3 regions of the Bacillus sp. 11B20 genome follow, and region 2 is predicted to be linked to each of the others. Evidence: riboswitches for the same ligand, from Rfam matches in the RefSeq annotation. Region 2 holds a riboswitch; each other region holds the start of a gene.
What was found. A riboswitch is a leader RNA that binds a small molecule or an ion and turns the genes downstream of it on or off. The one in region 2 is predicted to bind thiamine pyrophosphate.
Positions count from the first base shown of each region.

Region 1: another riboswitch for thiamine pyrophosphate. It lies ahead of thiC (phosphomethylpyrimidine synthase ThiC); the one in region 2 lies ahead of tenA (thiaminase II).
Region 3: another riboswitch for thiamine pyrophosphate. It lies ahead of tenA (thiaminase II); the one in region 2 lies ahead of tenA (thiaminase II).

Region 1 covers NZ_JBLZWZ010000008.1:584,059-589,662, forward strand. The annotation lists gene ACN6NB_RS12390 (intercompartmental signaling factor BofC) at 1-484, opposite strand, end outside; gene ACN6NB_RS12395 (serine/threonine protein kinase) at 723-1,367, shown strand; gene ACN6NB_RS12400 (hypothetical protein) at 1,401-1,583, opposite strand; gene ACN6NB_RS12405 (hypothetical protein) at 1,775-1,921, shown strand; gene thiC (phosphomethylpyrimidine synthase ThiC) at 1,957-3,717, opposite strand; TPP riboswitch at 3,844-3,952, opposite strand; gene ACN6NB_RS12415 (LysE family transporter) at 4,188-4,820, shown strand; gene ACN6NB_RS12420 (YhcN/YlaJ family sporulation lipoprotein) at 4,866-5,483, opposite strand.
Region 2 covers NZ_JBLZWZ010000009.1:841,696-847,299, forward strand. The annotation lists gene ACN6NB_RS18565 (methyl-accepting chemotaxis protein) at 1-41, opposite strand, end outside; gene ACN6NB_RS18570 (energy-coupling factor transporter transmembrane component T family protein) at 192-926, opposite strand; gene ACN6NB_RS18575 (ABC transporter ATP-binding protein) at 916-2,514, opposite strand; gene ACN6NB_RS18580 (ECF transporter S component) at 2,489-3,088, opposite strand; gene tenA (thiaminase II) at 3,085-3,771, opposite strand; TPP riboswitch at 3,859-3,962, opposite strand; gene ACN6NB_RS18590 (hypothetical protein) at 4,019-5,146, opposite strand; gene ACN6NB_RS18595 (type 1 glutamine amidotransferase domain-containing protein) at 5,287-5,604, opposite strand, start outside.
Region 3 covers NZ_JBLZWZ010000007.1:267,888-273,491, forward strand. The annotation lists gene prpE (bis(5'-nucleosyl)-tetraphosphatase PrpE) at 1-438, opposite strand, end outside; gene ACN6NB_RS05545 (monovalent cation:proton antiporter family protein) at 601-2,442, shown strand; TPP riboswitch at 2,502-2,611, shown strand; gene tenA (thiaminase II) at 2,690-3,400, shown strand; gene tenI (thiazole tautomerase TenI) at 3,375-3,992, shown strand; gene thiO (glycine oxidase ThiO) at 3,976-5,088, shown strand; gene thiS (sulfur carrier protein ThiS) at 5,085-5,288, shown strand; gene ACN6NB_RS05570 (thiazole synthase) at 5,293-5,604, shown strand, end outside.

The sequences.
Region 1 (5,604 bases), on a different contig from region 2:
TTCGGTAAGGCTTCATGACTTCAAGCACATGCTCAAATTCATCCTTTGTTCGAAAAGGAATGCCTTGCTCAAGCTGTTTTTCCACATGACTTTCTAAACGGGACGTATCAATTTGAAAAAAGAGATGAATAGGCTCCGCCCAGCCGTCAGGTCTTCCATGAAACGTAGAAATCACACCGTCCTCTGATAATCCGATATATCCATTTGCTTTACTTAATGGAGAGATATCATCAATTTGCTTTCTAAAAAGGGCAAAATCCTCTTTTTGTTCTACCAGCGTCCAGCCTTTATACTGCGCCCAGAATGTGTCTTTGTCTTCTAATGATGACCGGTGTCTTTCAATACTCACATCGCCGTCTAGATAGACTTTTTCAAGCTGAACGGTGATAGAGTTTGACTGCTTTTGCAAGTGTTCTTTCCCTTCCATATCCGCAGCGAAAAAAAGCACACTTGTCATGATAAGTCCTGTAACGAAACATTTCATCTTCACTTTCACTATTTACACCTCTTTAGAACATGAGATCGATGCATGACATATGTAGTTTGACCCATTTTTCTAAACATTAACCAAATCGATGATTCAAATGTATGGTAAGAGTCTTTCGTTGTATCCTTCATTCGTAAATGTTATGTTTTATACAATCCATTGCTTTATCGAGTGACACGTTTTTTCATCATTCGTTTTTCAGCCGCATAAACTGAAACCAAAGAAGGTGAAGTCAATGTCAGATGTCAAAAGATTAGCCGAATCGATTCAGTATCATGAAGAGAAACGTTTTCATAAGCTTGCCTATAAACCAGTAGAGCTTGAACTGTGCGGCAAAGGAAGAAGTGCCTATGTCTTTTTATACAAAAAAGACGGCAAGAAAATGGCACTAAAAGTCTTTTTCCCTTCTTATCAGCATATTGCCCGCAAAGAGGCTGCCATTTACGAAAAACTTTCTGGTTCGTCTTACTACCCTGAGATTTATGAGTCTGGGGATCAGTATATTTTAATGGAATATATTAAAGGCTACACATTCTATGAATGCCTTACAAAAGGAATTCCTATTAAAAAACAAATGATCAATCAAGTCGATGATGCGCTGGAGGAAGCGCGCGAGAAAGGATTGAATCCTTCTGATATCCATCTGCGCAATCTGATCTTAACTAAAGAAGGACGGATCAGAGTCATTGACGTTGCCAGATTCACGCAAACGAAAGCATGTCATCAATGGGATGATTTAAAAGCTGCTTATGCTTATTACCAAAAACCTTTTTTCCCTAAAAAAGCACCGCGTCTGTGGCTAGAAGTGATTGCTTATTTGTATAAAAAGAACTGGCTGTCCCGCGGGCAGCTTAATAATCGGAATGATTTTTCTGCATAATGAAAGCCGCTCTATTTGAGCGGCTTTCTGTTGTTATTCTGTTTCTACATGGATACTATTGACGTTTAATAGGTTAATGATTTCATTATTCAGCTTAAACCAATGATTGGCTTCTTCAATTTTTTTATACACATCATAGGTAGCTGGACGTTTGAGCTCGAAATCAAGCACTTCCCCATTGTTCATATGAAATGTTACCTTAAATACTTTCATCATAAGATCACCTTCCACTCTTCTTGTTCGCTGGTCAAATAGATCAGCTCTTTTCATTCATTCTCTATTCAACTCGTTTCCCCTCCTTCTTTCCATTCAAACCCAAGAAGTTTAAATTTTGTTTAAATTCACACAACATATCTATCTCTCATATCTGCAAAGAAGTATATTAGTGAAAAAGGAGGCTGCCCTTGATGAAGCAGAAAAAGAAACGAACATCTCCAGAAAGAAAAACAGTCTTTTTTCATTTAACAGATGCTCTCATTCCAAGTGTGGACATGATGGCATATGCAGCAAAGGCATTTTTTCACCTTTTAAGAAAAGCCTTTTCAGCGGTTTGATAAAACCCCGCACAGCATCGTGCGAGGTTCTTTTTTTATGGCTGATAAATTTGACTTCCTTGACTGACAAACTCCTTCGCCTTCTTTTCCATCTCTCTTTTTACTTCTTCAGATTGATTGCGGATATCATGAGAAATTTTCATACTGCAAAACTTCGGTCCGCACATCGAGCAAAAGTGAGCGGTTTTAGCGCCTTCGGCAGGCAATGTTTCATCATGGAACGCCAAGGCTCTTTCTGGATCAAGTGACAGGTTGAATTGGTCCCGCCACCTAAATTCAAACCTCGCTTTCGATAAAGCATCATCGCGCTTTTGAGCCGCAGGATGTCCTTTTGCTAGATCAGCGGCATGTGCCGCAATTTTATAGGCGATCACGCCTTCTCTCACATCTTCTTTGTTCGGCAGACCTAAATGCTCTTTTGGCGTTACATAGCATAGCATTGCTGTACCGTACCAGCCGATCATGGCCGCACCGATCGCGGATGTAATGTGATCATACCCCGGCGCGATATCTGTTGTAAGAGGCCCTAACGTATAAAATGGTGCTTCCTTGCAAATGTCCATTTGCTTGTCCACATTCTCTTTGATTTTATCCATTGGGACATGTCCGGGCCCTTCAATCATTACCTGCACATCGTGTTTCCAAGCAATTTCTGTTAACTCACCTAACGTTTCCAGCTCTGCAAACTGCGCCTCATCATTGGCATCAGCAATCGAGCCTGGTCTAAGTCCATCTCCAAGTGAAAAGGCGATATCATATTTTTTCATAATTTCACAAATGTCTTCGAAGTGAGTGTAGAGGAAATTCTCTTGATGATGAGCAAGACACCATCTTGCCATAATTGCACCGCCTCTTGAAACAATTCCGGTCACCCGATCGACAGTGAGCGGAATATATCTTAACAGCACGCCAGCATGAATCGTGAAATAGTCTACACCTTGCTCCGCTTGTTCAATTAATGTGTCCCTGTACACATCCCACGTCAAATCTTCTGCGACTCCATTCACTTTTTCAAGGGCCTGATAGATGGGAACGGTTCCTACTGGGACTGGGCAATTCCGAATGATCCATTCTCTCGTTGTATGAATATCCTTTCCAGTAGACAGATCCATCATTGTATCTGCCCCCCATCTGATCGCCCATGTCATTTTTTCAACCTCTTCATCAATGGATGACGTGACAGCTGAATTGCCAATATTCGCATTGATTTTGACATGAAAATTTCTTCCGATAATCATTGGTTCACTTTCTGGATGGTTAATATTCGAAGGAATGACGGCTCTTCCGCTCGCCACTTCCTCTCTAACGAACTCAGGGCTTAGCTCTTCTCTAATTGCGATAAACTCCATTTCAGGCGTAATGATGCCTTTTTTGGCATAATGCATTTGCGTCACGCGCGCTCCTTGTTTCGCGCGGAGCGGCTTATGATGAAAATCAGTTTGGACAGAATGGATGGACTCCTTCTCCCTTGAACGATATCCGTTATCCTCCGGTTTTACATGACGCCCTTCATAGCTTTCTGTATCTCCTCTTTCTTCAATCCATGCTGCCCTAAGACGCTTTAACCCCTTTGTGACATCAATATGAACGTTCTCATCGGTGTACGGTCCACTTGTATCGTATACACGGACTGGTTCATTTTTTATGTCGCCCGCCTCTGTCACAGTATGTGAGAGCGTGATCTCTCTTTTTGGCACTAAGATATCGGGTCTTGATCCTTTCTCATATACCTTATGGCTGCCGTCAAAGCTGGATAACAATGATTGGTTGGATGGGACACTTTTCTTTTCTTTCATTTGCTGTTCTCTCCTTTTCTTCTTGTCACCGGACAGGATGGAATCAGCACCAGCAAAAAACCAGGCTCTATTTAAAGAACCTGGTTTCGTCGTCAGAAATAAACATGCATATCATTGATATGATACATGCATCATCTTCAACTTCCCCACGCTGGTACGAGCCAGATCAGGTCCAAAGGGTTAAGAAGCTTATACTTCTCTCTCAGCCCATTTACGGGCACCCCTAGTCACTTTTATTGAATTCCACATCAGTTTAGCATAGAGACATCATGAAGAAAAGAAGATTCAGGAAAATAGTTCCTTTCCCCTACAAGCGTTATGGATCATGTTGATATACAGTCTTCTATACATCATCTATCTCTCTCATTTCAATTAAATCTGAAATAATCATTGATCCTTTTCTCCTATTATGTATAATTAATCTAAACGGAGAATTTTTATACAATTTATTTAAAGGAAGTTCTAGTCGATTGCAAACATTTCTCACATTTATCGTCGTAGGATTCTCAATTGCTCTGCCTGTTGGAGCAATCACGGTTGAAATGACAAAACAGGGACTGAAAAACGGATTTTTTCATGGTTTAACTGTCGGAGCAGGCGGTATGACCATAGACTTATTACTCATCTTGGCTTTATATGCTGGATTTGCTCAGTTTTTATCTTTGCCGTTTGTTCAAATCCCGCTCTGGCTGATCGGAGCTGTATTTTTAATGATTCTCGCATACGATTCCATTAAAAATGCGGATCAAGATATTCATTTAGCAGGAGAAAAGGTCAATAAATCATTCGTGAAAACATATCGAAACGGTTTGCTCGTGGCGGTATCTCCTGGAAATCTTGTGTTCTGGGTTTCTGTTTTTGGTGCTGTACTTGCAGATGCTTATACAAAAACAGATTCATCTGAATTTATGCTGGCTGCCGGCGGTATTTTGGCAGGGATTCTCCTTCATGACATTGGTCTACTCACCCTTGTATCCTTAACAAGAAAAGTGATGAATCGGACGATGATCAAGTGGACATCCATTATTGCTGGTATTTTATTATTAGGGTTTGGCTGTTATTTCTTTTACGAATTTTATATAGGCATCAAGGTTTATTTTTAAGAAAAGGCTAAAGTTCGTGATGAACTTTAGCCTTTTTGTGTCAAACTATCGGGTCATGCCTGTTTGTCCTGTTTCAAATTGCGTTCTTCTCATATCTCTAAAGCGTGTGAATGCACCTTCATCTTTCATGACTTGGACTGCTCTTCCATCTGCATAACGAGTCGCTGCTTCTTCTACTTGTGATACGCCTTCTGACGTCAGGCGGCCATCTGATTTAATGGCAATATACACATTCTCATCCGTCACCATGACTTGAGAGTCTGCCACGTGATTCATTTTATTGACGCGGTTGGCAATTTTTCTTGAACGCTGGATGTTCTCTTGTTTATCGTAGCCTGAGAACGACATTTGGTTATGATAGTTCATATCTCCATGACTGTAGCGTCCATCTCCACCTGCAAGAGGCATTCGATCATCGGCTTGAGGACGGGTGCGATAATCAACATTCGTTGTATTCCCACCGTTCATCCCTTCCATGAGTTCAGAAACTGGTCCTTGATGATCTTGGTTATTGTCATCTGCACGGTTATTCGAATGATATCCGACCGGCTGACCTGATTGATTATGCCTTGTATCTACACCTGCATTGTCATTTGTACCACATGCTGTTAACCCAATAGGAAGAAGCACTAATGCGATTGTTTTTTGCCATTTTTGTCTCAAACGAAAAACCCCCTGTACAAATTCAATCTCATGAGCGCGAAACAGGCTCTGTTTTAGCATGTACAGTTAGGAAGAAAATCAAGCTGTCAGTTATAAACAAAAAAAGGAACGATTGAGATTG
Region 2 (5,604 bases):
ATTGGTAAAGCGTCTATTATGTTATCAATTCTCTGTGACATTCGCTTACGTTCATCCTCTCTTTTTCTCAGTACACCTTCTTTATCGGTTCGTTATATGATCTATTACAGCCTGTAATGTGTACTAATATCAATCAAATGACCTAAGGCATATAAAAAGCCCACATTCTATCTAGTGAATGTGGGTGTTTTTTAAAAAAAGTAAATGCACATAAAGACACTGATACCGATGAGAAAAAGATACATGTAGTCAATCCATGAGGTGCTGATGATATGATAATACGTTCGCTCTCTCGTCCCTGTGAAGCCCCTGGCTTCCATCGCAATCGCTAAGCGCTCTGATTTTCGTACACCTTGTGTAAAAAGGGGTAATGCATAACGCATAAAGGCTTTCCAGCTGTTTTTTTGCTTGTAGCCTCTGATTTTATGTGCAGCTTTCATTTGTTTTAATTCACTTTGAAATAACGGAATAAACCGGAAGCCGGCAAGCATTCCATACGCCCATTTTGGGGACATTCGGCATTGGTGAATCAGACTCATCATAAATGCCGTCAAATCGGTTGTGGACGTAAAAAGGAGACCAAATGTCACAAATCCAAGCATTCTGAAAGCGATGGTGAGACCATTTCTTAAACTCTCCTCCGTGATATGAAACCACGCCCACTTCCAAACAGTATGATCCCCCTTGCCGAATGCCGCCATCATCCAAAAGACGAGAATAAAAAAGAGCAGATAAGGGACAAGCCTTGTGATGAGATACTTCATATTCCATCCACCTAAAACAAGTCCAATGCCAAGAGCAAACAGCCAGATGATAAAGGTTGTTTTAGGATCAGATATCGCCATGAGGCAGCCCATCGCAAGCAGGTGAGCGAGTAATTTCATGACTGGATTCACAGTAGAAAGAAAGGAATGATTACTTTGCAATTGTCAGCACATCCTTTCTTTCTGCCACATAGCGATAATGTAAGGGAGCTTTCAGCTGATAAGCATCGACAAGTTCCTGATTTGAGAATAAATCATAAGGGGGACCATCATATACATGCTTGCCTTGATGAAAAAGAAGCACTTGATCGGCACATTCATCGACAAGCTCCATATCATGTGTAACCATCACAATGGTCGTGCCTTGGCGCTGCCGTTCTTTTAAACGCCTCATTAATTCCTTCGCTGTTTTTTCATCCTGACCGAAAGTCGGTTCATCTAACAGCAATACATCTTGATCAAAAAGGAGCATCGTGGCAACACTCAATCTTCTTTTTTGCCCTAAACTTAAGGTGAAGGGATGTGCTTTTACATGCTTCTCTAAACCGAACTCTTTCAGCAGCTGGACCGTTTTTTCTTGTACGACTGATTCTGGCCAGTTGCGCTGTCTGCCGCCAAAAGCAATTTCATCGAATACTGTGTCTTGTATAAATTGAAGCTCCGGATTTTGAAACACAAAGCCTGCTTTTTCATAGAGTAGTCGGTCAGACCATTTTTTAAGGTCTGTTTCTTTTAAGAAAATATGACCTTTTTTAGCTGGCTCTAAGCGGATCAAATGTTTGAGAAACGTACTTTTTCCGCTCCCATTTTCTCCAATAATCGCCACCCAATCTCCTGCTTTGATATCAAGCTGAAGGTTACTCATAATCCTTTTTTTCCCGTAGCTTAATTGAAGATTTTCTGTACGAATCATTGTCTCTCGTTCGATTGACGGCACTTTTTCATGCTGCGCTTTTCTTGCTTCGTAGGTTTGCATAAAGGTTTGACTCAGTGGATGAAATGGATCTTGAATAATCGTGGACCATTTCTCGGGAAATAATTTTGGCCGCCAAATTCCTGCCTCTTTCATTTCTTCCTCATATGTCACGAGCACATCTTTTGGAGCTCCATCTGCTAAAATGCTGCCTTGATCATCTAATAAAATTACCCGATCCATCCATTCGATGACTCCGTCAAGCACATGCTCTACAAAAATCATGGTTTGCTGCTGATCGGCTGCAAGCTGCTGCAGCAGTTGAAATATGTCCATTCTACCTGCCGGGTCAAGCTGTGCGGTTGGTTCATCAAAGAATAGAACATCCGGCTGTAATGCTAGTAAACAAGCAAGTGCCAATCGCTGCTTCATGCCGCCAGATAAAGTGTGAATCTCTGTATGCGGATCGACATCCAGTTGGACTTTTTGCATGAGCTGCTGAATGATGTCATCCATCTCTTCACGTGGGACGGAACGATTCTCTAAGCTAAAGGCAATTTCTTCATTGACGCGGTGCATACAAAACTGAGAGTCTGGATCTTGAAACATGACGCCTGTATGTCTTTGTAACACCACTTCGCCCTGCATGTCTGCTTCCACATGCTCTGGAATGATTCCAGCCAGAACCGAAATGAGCGTGGATTTCCCGCTTCCGCTCGGTCCTAAAATAAGCACCTTTTCCCCTTTTTGAATCGTCAGGGAGATTTGATTTAAAACAGGCTTAGGCTGTTCATAAAAACGGACAGTCAGATCATTGCACGCGAGAAATGAATTCATGCTGTTCACCTTTATTTCGTTTTTCTTTCATGATGGCATATTGATTGAGTACACCAGTTTTGGATAGTGCGTCCACCACCACTTTCGCAAGGCATCCGCCAAGTATCATTCCACTAATGATTTGAGTCACAAGCGTCATAAGTAAAACTTGAGGCGTATAATATCCGAAGCCATTTGCCACGAGACTGTACGCCATCGCTCCGATAGCGGCAAAGGCACCAGACAGCATCAGTGTCCACATGCGGTATCGTTTATACCCAAAAAGAGCGAAGGCGATTTCTGCCCCAAGCCCTTGGCATACACCAATCAGCAGAGCTGAAAGTCCGAAGTGGCTGCCTGTCAATAATTCCACAGCCGCGGCAGCTGTTTCCGCAATCAGGGCAGCCCCCGGCTTTTGAATGATATACGCAACGATTGGACTGGCAATGACCCATATTCCAAACATGATATTGCCTCCTGCTGGGCCAACAAGTGCTGTAATCGGTAAGTAAAGTGTGGACCACCCTAAATAGATCACACCGCACGCAACGGATAAAATCACGGCAAGGACGACTTCTTTCATCTTCCATGTCATGATGTATGCACCTCCAGTTGAACTGGCCACTCTTCAACAGTGAAGGCCATTTCCCAAAACTTGTACTCAAGCTGGCAGCTTAAGATAAAATGCTGTTTCATTTTTTCCTTTTCCTTCTCACTTGCTGCTTCCGCCAATTGGTCGAGCCGCTTGCAAAGTTCACCAGTGACAGAATCGGTTAATCCTCCATAAAACGTGATCCATTCATAAAACGGATGTGACGGGTCTGGCTGCACATCTGTGAGCATTCGTTTCCCTATTTCCCAATATGTCCAAGGACATGGAAGCAGGACAGCGATGATTTCACCCAGCGTACCTTCCTGTGCGACTTGCAGCATGTGATGAATATAGTGATGAGCACTCGGAGCCAAAGAAGCACCTTGGAGCTCATCATACGCTACTCCTGCCACTCGGCAAAGGTTTTGATGAGGGTGCGTTTCACTATCTAGTACAAACGCAATCTGCTGATGAAAAAACGCAATATCCTCTCTGTCTGTACATCTGCTGAGCGCTGCTGCATAAATTTTAATGAATGCTTGTAAGTATTCTGCATCCTGTTTGACATAATGAATGATCTGTTCCTTTTCCAGCTTTCCTGCTGCCAGGCCTCTAACGAACGGATGCTGATAAATGGCTTCAAATAACGGTTCTGCTTCTTTCCTTAATTGCGTAGAAAATGTCATAAAAAAAGCCTCCTCTTCTTCAGTTGAATAAATGAAAAAGCCACCCCAAATGGAGCGGCCTTCTTATCGATTCAATCATGAATAAGACAAGGTCCAGCTCCACTTCCCTCCGCTAGTACGAACTAGATCAGGTTCAAAGGGTCCAAGATTTTCTCTTGTCTCAGTCATACATGACTCCCCTAGTGGACTTTTGTCATTTAATTATCTTTACTCTACACATGTGGCGATTTGATGTCAACCGCCTTTCTTAATTCAACGTTCTGATTGTTGGCAGTTTCTCGATCCCTGCAGCATAGTAGAAATTCAACACACTGAAGAAATCGATCGGCTTTCCTGTTTTTAAATCTACAGCTAAAATATGATCACCGTAATTTGTCATATCATCAATATCTAAGCGTCTTGGTGTCGTCTTCCCAAGTGTATCAACAAAGCTACTATGGTAGTACTGCCCGCTAGCAAACGATGATTCATGATACATAAATAAAGTCTCCACATCTAAGTAGACGAGAATGGCCTCTGAGGAACTTGCGTATGGAGCAGAGTACGACACTGGTGCTGAAATACTTTTCACCTTCACACTGTCAACAGAATGAGTTCTCTGTTCATATTTTCCATCATATGAGAAGTAAAATACACGCTCCCATTTATAATCGGCGGTCTTAGATTGTTTGTTATATACTTTTGTACCATTTGCGAAAACATCCCCATTGGCATACGTAGCGACAAAGTATTGCAATGTTGATGACAGGGATTCAGCACCTGTGAAATTTGGTGGGTTTTTTGCATTCACCTGTAATGTATATGAGTCTCCAAAGTCTCCACCGCTGGTAATACCAAACGCATAATCACCCGCTGGTAAATTGCTTAACGCGAGCAGACTGCCTGCCGGTTGAATAAGATCCGTTGGGTAGGCTTGTCCTGTTTCATAATCAACAACAAACAATTGAACGAAATAATCAGGGTTTGAAGAGGTAATCCGGCTGATGAGTGCCTGAGGTGAAGATGTGCTTAAAAACCATAAATCAACTGGGTCGTCCTCTGTTAAGACAGCCGATTGATTTATGGCTAGTCCATCAATGGAGCGAACGGCAGACGTGCGCATTTTGCCATCTTTAGCAGCTTTTCGTTTGATACTGATTCCTTTCTTCTTAATCACTTTAAATGATTTTTTCACTTGCTTCTGTTGGATAGCGGTTCCTTCATCCTGCTTTAAAAACGACTCTTGCACTTGCTGAATCGCTTTTTCTGTCAGTGGTGATCGTTTCCCACTTGATTTTGGTGCTTCTTCTGCTTTTAATGCTGGTGAAAACAAACCTGTTGCGACGAGTAAAACAGACAGTAAAGCTGCAGTGATTTTGACATAAAATGCTCTCACAGGAACATCCCCTTTTCCTCATTTGGGTTTTTTACCCTGTGATAATTTTACCATTATTCCAATCATTGTTTTGGTCTTTTTTGGGACATTTTTATAACAAAAAAACCAGCCGCATGAGTAACGGCTGGTTTTTGAACGTTTTATGCAATAGTTTTGACAAACAAACGTGCTGTTTCTGCACTTGATCCTGGGTTTTGTCCAGTAATGATTTGTCCGTCAACGACAGCAAATGGCGCAAAGGTATCTCCTTTTTCAAACGCTGCCCCCTGCTCACGAAGTTTTGTTTCCAATAAAAATGGAACCTTTGATGTCAGCTGCACGGCTTCCTCTTCTTCGTTGGTGAAGCCTGTGATTTTTTTGCCTTCGATAAATGATTTGCCATTTTCGTCCTTCACATCAACGAATGCTGAAACACCATGACAAACGGCTCCGATCGCACCATTTTTATCTGAAACCGC
Region 3 (5,604 bases), on a different contig from region 2:
ATCCTTTTCCTTCATCGCTGCGTGTGCAATGATCAGCTCATCAGGAATGAGTACATCATAAAGCGGAGCCTTCTCGAATAACTGCTTAAATTCATGTGACAATTTGTTTTGTTCATGAATGGGCAATTTTTTTATTTCGTTCACTGTCGTTTCGATGCCATGAAGCAATTTGACGGGATTTCCTTTTAAATAGCGATAAAGCTTAAAGCAATGGTTGCCAGGTACATAGCGGATTGCGCCGTGTGAATAGGCATGAATGACAAATCGCATGACGTCTACTGACTGAGGCCCTCGATCTGTTAAATCACCAACAAGGGCCAGCGTTCTCTTATCAGGATGGACGGGTAATCCATGTTTGAGTTCGTATCCTAGTTTGTGTATGAGTGTAAGCAGCTCTTCGTAGCAGCCGTGGATATCGCCAATGATATCGAATTTCATAAGGTTTCCTCCTGATTTTTTTCATCCATTCGTCGGATATAAAGAAGTTTGAATTTTAGAAAATATAACGAATGGCTTTCATTTCATTTAGGCAATTGTTAGAATCAATCCTTTAACGTAAGACTTATAAAATTAAACATGAATGTTAGGAGGCTTTAGCCAATGGAGCATACATCTGTTTCATCACTCGTTGTCGTTATTATTGTCGCCTTTTTCACCCCTATTTTATTGCACCGATTTAAGCTGACCATTCCGGTCGTTGTAGCTGAAATCATTATGGGGCTCATCATTGGGAAAAGCGGTCTTCAACTGGTTGTCGAACATGATGCGTGGTTAGATACATTATCCATGCTCGGTTTTATTTTTCTGATGTTTTTAAGTGGACTTGAAATAGATTTTTCTTCTTTTGAGTCAAAGAAGAAAGCACGAGAACTTCCAAATGGTTTAAAAGAACCAAATACATTTAAAGCAGCCACCATTATTTTTCTTGGGGTATTTTGTATTTCTTTTATCCTGTCCTATGCGTTTGTACTCGCAGGGTTTATCCAAAATGCCTTTTTAATGACGCTCATTATCTCTACCATCTCATTAGGCGTAGTGGTGCCAACCTTAAAAGAGGAAAAGTTGATGCAGACGAATATCGGTCAAATCATTCTGCTTGTAGCTGTCATTGCTGATTTGGTCACGATGATTTTACTTGCTGTGTTTTCCTCCATTTATGGAGATGGAACAGGGAACATGTGGCTTCTGCTCTTATTATTTGCTGCAGGCATTCTTCTTTATTTATTTGGCCGCGTATTTAAGACAAAGTCAATTTTTCAGTCGATGTCAAAAGGAACCGTGCAAATTGGGACAAGGGCAATCTTTACTCTCATTATAGTCTTAGTTGCCTTATCTGAATCACTCGGGGCTGAAAATATTCTAGGGGCGTTTTTAGCTGGCGTGCTTGTGTCCCTTCTTTCACCAAATAAAGAGCTCGTTCAGCAGCTGGACTCATTTGGCTACGGATTTTTAATCCCGATCTTTTTTGTGATGGTCGGAGTGGATCTGAATATATGGGCACTGTTTAAGGATCCAACCATCATGATCATGATTCCGCTGCTGTTTATTGCGTTGCTTATAAGTAAGCTCATCCCAATTCTTTATTTGAAAAAATGGTATGACATGAATAAGGTCATCGGCTCAGGCTTTTTATTAACTTCAACATTATCTCTCGTCATTGCAGCTGCGACGATTGGTGAGCGGCTCGGTGTCATTGATCATAAAATGTCTGGAGCGCTGATTTTAGTTGCTGTGCTAACGAGTATTTTAACACCTGTTTGGTTTAAAGCGCTCTTTAAAAAAGAACAAGCGGCGAGCCATAAGAAGCGTGTGACCTTTATTGGTGCAAATCAGCTGACCTTACCTGTCACACTTGATTTGCATCAGGATGAATATGACATTCGGATTTTGCATGTGTTTCAAGAAAATAAGGAAGCACTGCTGGCAGACTCTATCTTTGAAGTCGAATCAATTGAACAATACGACGATGAGACGCTGAGAAAGGCAGGCGTCGGCCAAGAGGATGTCCTTGTCGTCGCAACAGGCAGTGAGACAAAAAATAAGGAAATTGCTTTATTTGCAAAAGAAGAAGGAGCAAAACAAGTCATTGCAAGTGTCAACAAAGCTGAGGCAGAGCTGACATTGAAAGAAGCAGGCATTGATACGTTTTCTACTTTCCTTTCATCTAAAACGGTGCTAAGAGCTTTGATTGAAGCACCTGATGCGATTCGATTGCTAACAAATGAGGATTCTTCTTTGTATCAAATTCAAATGAACAATCATCGTTATCATAATGTCATGCTGAGAGAATTTCCTTTCACCGGTGATTTGGTATTTGTCCGCATTTTCAGAGGGGTAGACAGCTTAGTACCGCATGGAGATACGACACTTAGAAGCGGCGATCGTGTGCTTGTATCGGGCTCCCGGGAGTATGTGGCAGGACTAAGAGCCCAATTAGAATGACAATGAACGCTTGACCAATGAACAATTCCTGATTAAGATAGAGGTACAACATCATATATTTGATCCACTAGGGGAGTCCTTTAAAAGGGCTGAGATAAAAGTGTCGACTTTTAGACCCTCATTACCTGAACAGGTTCATACCTGCGTAGGGAAGTGGTGCGGTTTTTGACTATGCTTTTTACAAATTCCAAGCCACTTTCCACGCGGAAAGTGGCTTTTTTATATGGAAAAACAGGAGGAGAGGAACATGACGTTTTCAACAGAATGTAAAGAGGCTGCAGCAACATGGTGGAATGGAAGCTTTACGCATCCTTTTGTCAAAGGGATTGGGGATGGCACACTTTCACTCGATCGTTTCACCTATTACGTGATGCAGGATTCGTATTATTTAACTCATTTTGCAAAGGTGCAGGCATATGGAGCGGCGATTAGTGAGGACTTACATACGACGGGCAGAATGGCGTATCATGCCCAGGGCACGTATGAAGCAGAGCTGTCGCTGCATAGGAAATTTACAGAGCTTCTGCAAATTTCTGATGAAGCCATTGAGAACTTTAAGCCTTCCCCGACTGCTTATGCGTATACCTCTCATATGTATCGATCTGTAAAAAGCGGACGGTTTGAAGAGATTTTAGCCGCGTTATTACCGTGTTACTGGCTCTATTATGAGGTAGGTGAAAAGCTAAAACAAACAACACCTGACCATCCAATTTACCAAGAATGGATTTTGACATATGGAGGCGATTGGTTTAAGGAACTCGTTTTCGAACAGGTGAACCGCTTTGATGAACTAGCAGAAAAAGCACCAGAACATGTACGCGCCAATATGAAAGAAAATTTTGTGATTTCAAGCTATTACGAATATCATTTTTGGGAGATGGCGTATCAAAAAGAATTGTGGCAAACAGCATGCTTAGATGGGGTTGGTGCAAATGGAACTCCACGCAGTGACAAATGATTCGCTTCCTGCGGGTGAACTGATCAAACAAATAAAAGCCATTGCGTCTGAAGTGGATTTTATTCATATTCGGGAACGTTCTAAAACAGCAGGTGAGCTTGTTGATCTCGTGAAGAATCTCCTTTTAGAAGGTGTGCCGAAAGAAAAGCTCGTGATCAATGACCGAGTAGACGTGGCGCTGCTAACCAATATTCACAGGGTGCATCTTCCGGGCCATAGCTTTTCGCCGAAAGAGCTGCGAAGAAAATTCCCTCACCTTCATGCAGGGGTGTCCGTCCATTCGATAGAAGAAGCGAAAGCAGCAGAGAAAAATGGAGCAGAGTATGTCATGTTTGGGCACGTATATGACACCTCTTGTAAACCAGGACTCCAGGCAAGAGGTGTACAGCTTGTGAAAGAACTGACTTCTGCACTAACAATTCCAGTGGTGGCCATCGGCGGGATGACCCCAGAACGAGTTCCAGAATTGAAACATGCTCATGTGAAAGGAATCGCTGTCATGTCTGGGATATTTACTCATCATCAGCCGCGTATGATGGCACAAGCATTTTCTGAAAAGGTAAAGGAGAATCCTTATGAAAAAGCATTATGACGTTGCAATCATTGGTGGTGGAATCATAGGGATGTCAATCGCCTATCACCTTGCAAAAGCAGGAAAACAGGTGGTCTTATTTGAAGCGAATGAGATAGGGAAGCAAACGACAAGTGCGGCTGCCGGGATGCTCGGTGCACATGCTGAAGGAGAGGGGCATGAGGATATTTTCTTTCAGGCAGGCAGAGCAAGCCAGGCATTATACGAAAAATTAAAGGTCGATCTTTTGCATGAATCAGGCATTGATATTCGGACTTCAGCAGGCGGCATCATGAAGGTCGCCTTTACTGAAGAAGAGAAGCAGGCCCTTTGCCGGATGCAGCATTTGTCTACATTTAAGTGGCTTGACGCAAGCAGCGTAAAAAAATGCATGCCTCAAGTAACAGATCACATGCTGGGAGCAGGTTTGATTGAAGAGGATGTGCATGTTGAGCCTTATGCTGTATGCAGGGCTTTGTGGCAGGCGGCGGTCCGGTACGGAGCAGATGTGAAAGAGTGTACACCTGTGATCGAAGTGAAGCGGGACAAAGAAGTGTTAACTGTCAGAACAACGAAGGGCACATTCACATGTGATGACCTGACAGTTGCAAGTGGTGTATGGTCTGGCCGTTTTTTTGAAGAGCTCGGATTATCGCATTCTCTTTATCCAGTAAAAGGAGAATGTGTGTCTGTATGGAATAACGGTCCAGCGCTCGCACACACCATTTATCATGATCATTGTTATATCGTTCAGCGAGATAGCGGAAAGCTTGTTATCGGTGCAACGATGAAGCCAAACGAGTGGCAGGCTGTTCCAACGCTTGGCGGAGTGGAAGCTGTGATTCAAAAGGCGTCTCAGCTGATGCCTTCTATTAAAGAGATGCCGATTGAAGAGTGCTGGGCAGGCCTTCGTCCGGCGACAAACGACCGGCATCCCTATATCGGAAGACATCCAGAAGACAAGCGTATTCTTTTTGCTGCAGGGCATTACAGGAATGGCATTTTACTTGCGCCGATTACTGGAGAAATCATTCGTGACCTCATATTAGACAAACCGGTCAAAGAGGAATGGCTTCACGCATTTCGTATTGGACGAAAGGAGGCACTATTCGTATGAAGATTCAATTGAATGGCAGAATCGTTGACTTCGATCAAGAGAATGGAACGATCTATGATCTGCTATCAGCCTATCAGCTTGAAAACCGTGTGGTGATCGTTGAAAAGAACCAAGAAATTATTGATAAAGAAGCGTTTCAACAAGTAGTCATTCAACCAAATGACACGATTGAAATCGTTCATTTTGTAGGAGGAGGATGATCCAATGCTGCACATTGGCGGAAAAACATTCACATCAAGACTATTACTCGGAACAGGGAAGTACCCATCATTTGAGGTTCAAAAAGAAGCGGTGAACGTATCGGAAGCCGAAATTTTAACCTTTGCTGTCAGAAGAATGAACATATTCGAAGCATCTCAGCCGAATTTCCTGGAGCAGCTTGATTTATCAAGATATACATTGCTTCCGAATACAGCTGGTGCAAGTACAGCAGAAGAAGCAGTGCGTATTGCCCGTTTAGCAAAGGCTTCTGGGCTGTGTGACATGATCAAGGTAGAAGTCATTGGCTGTTCAAGG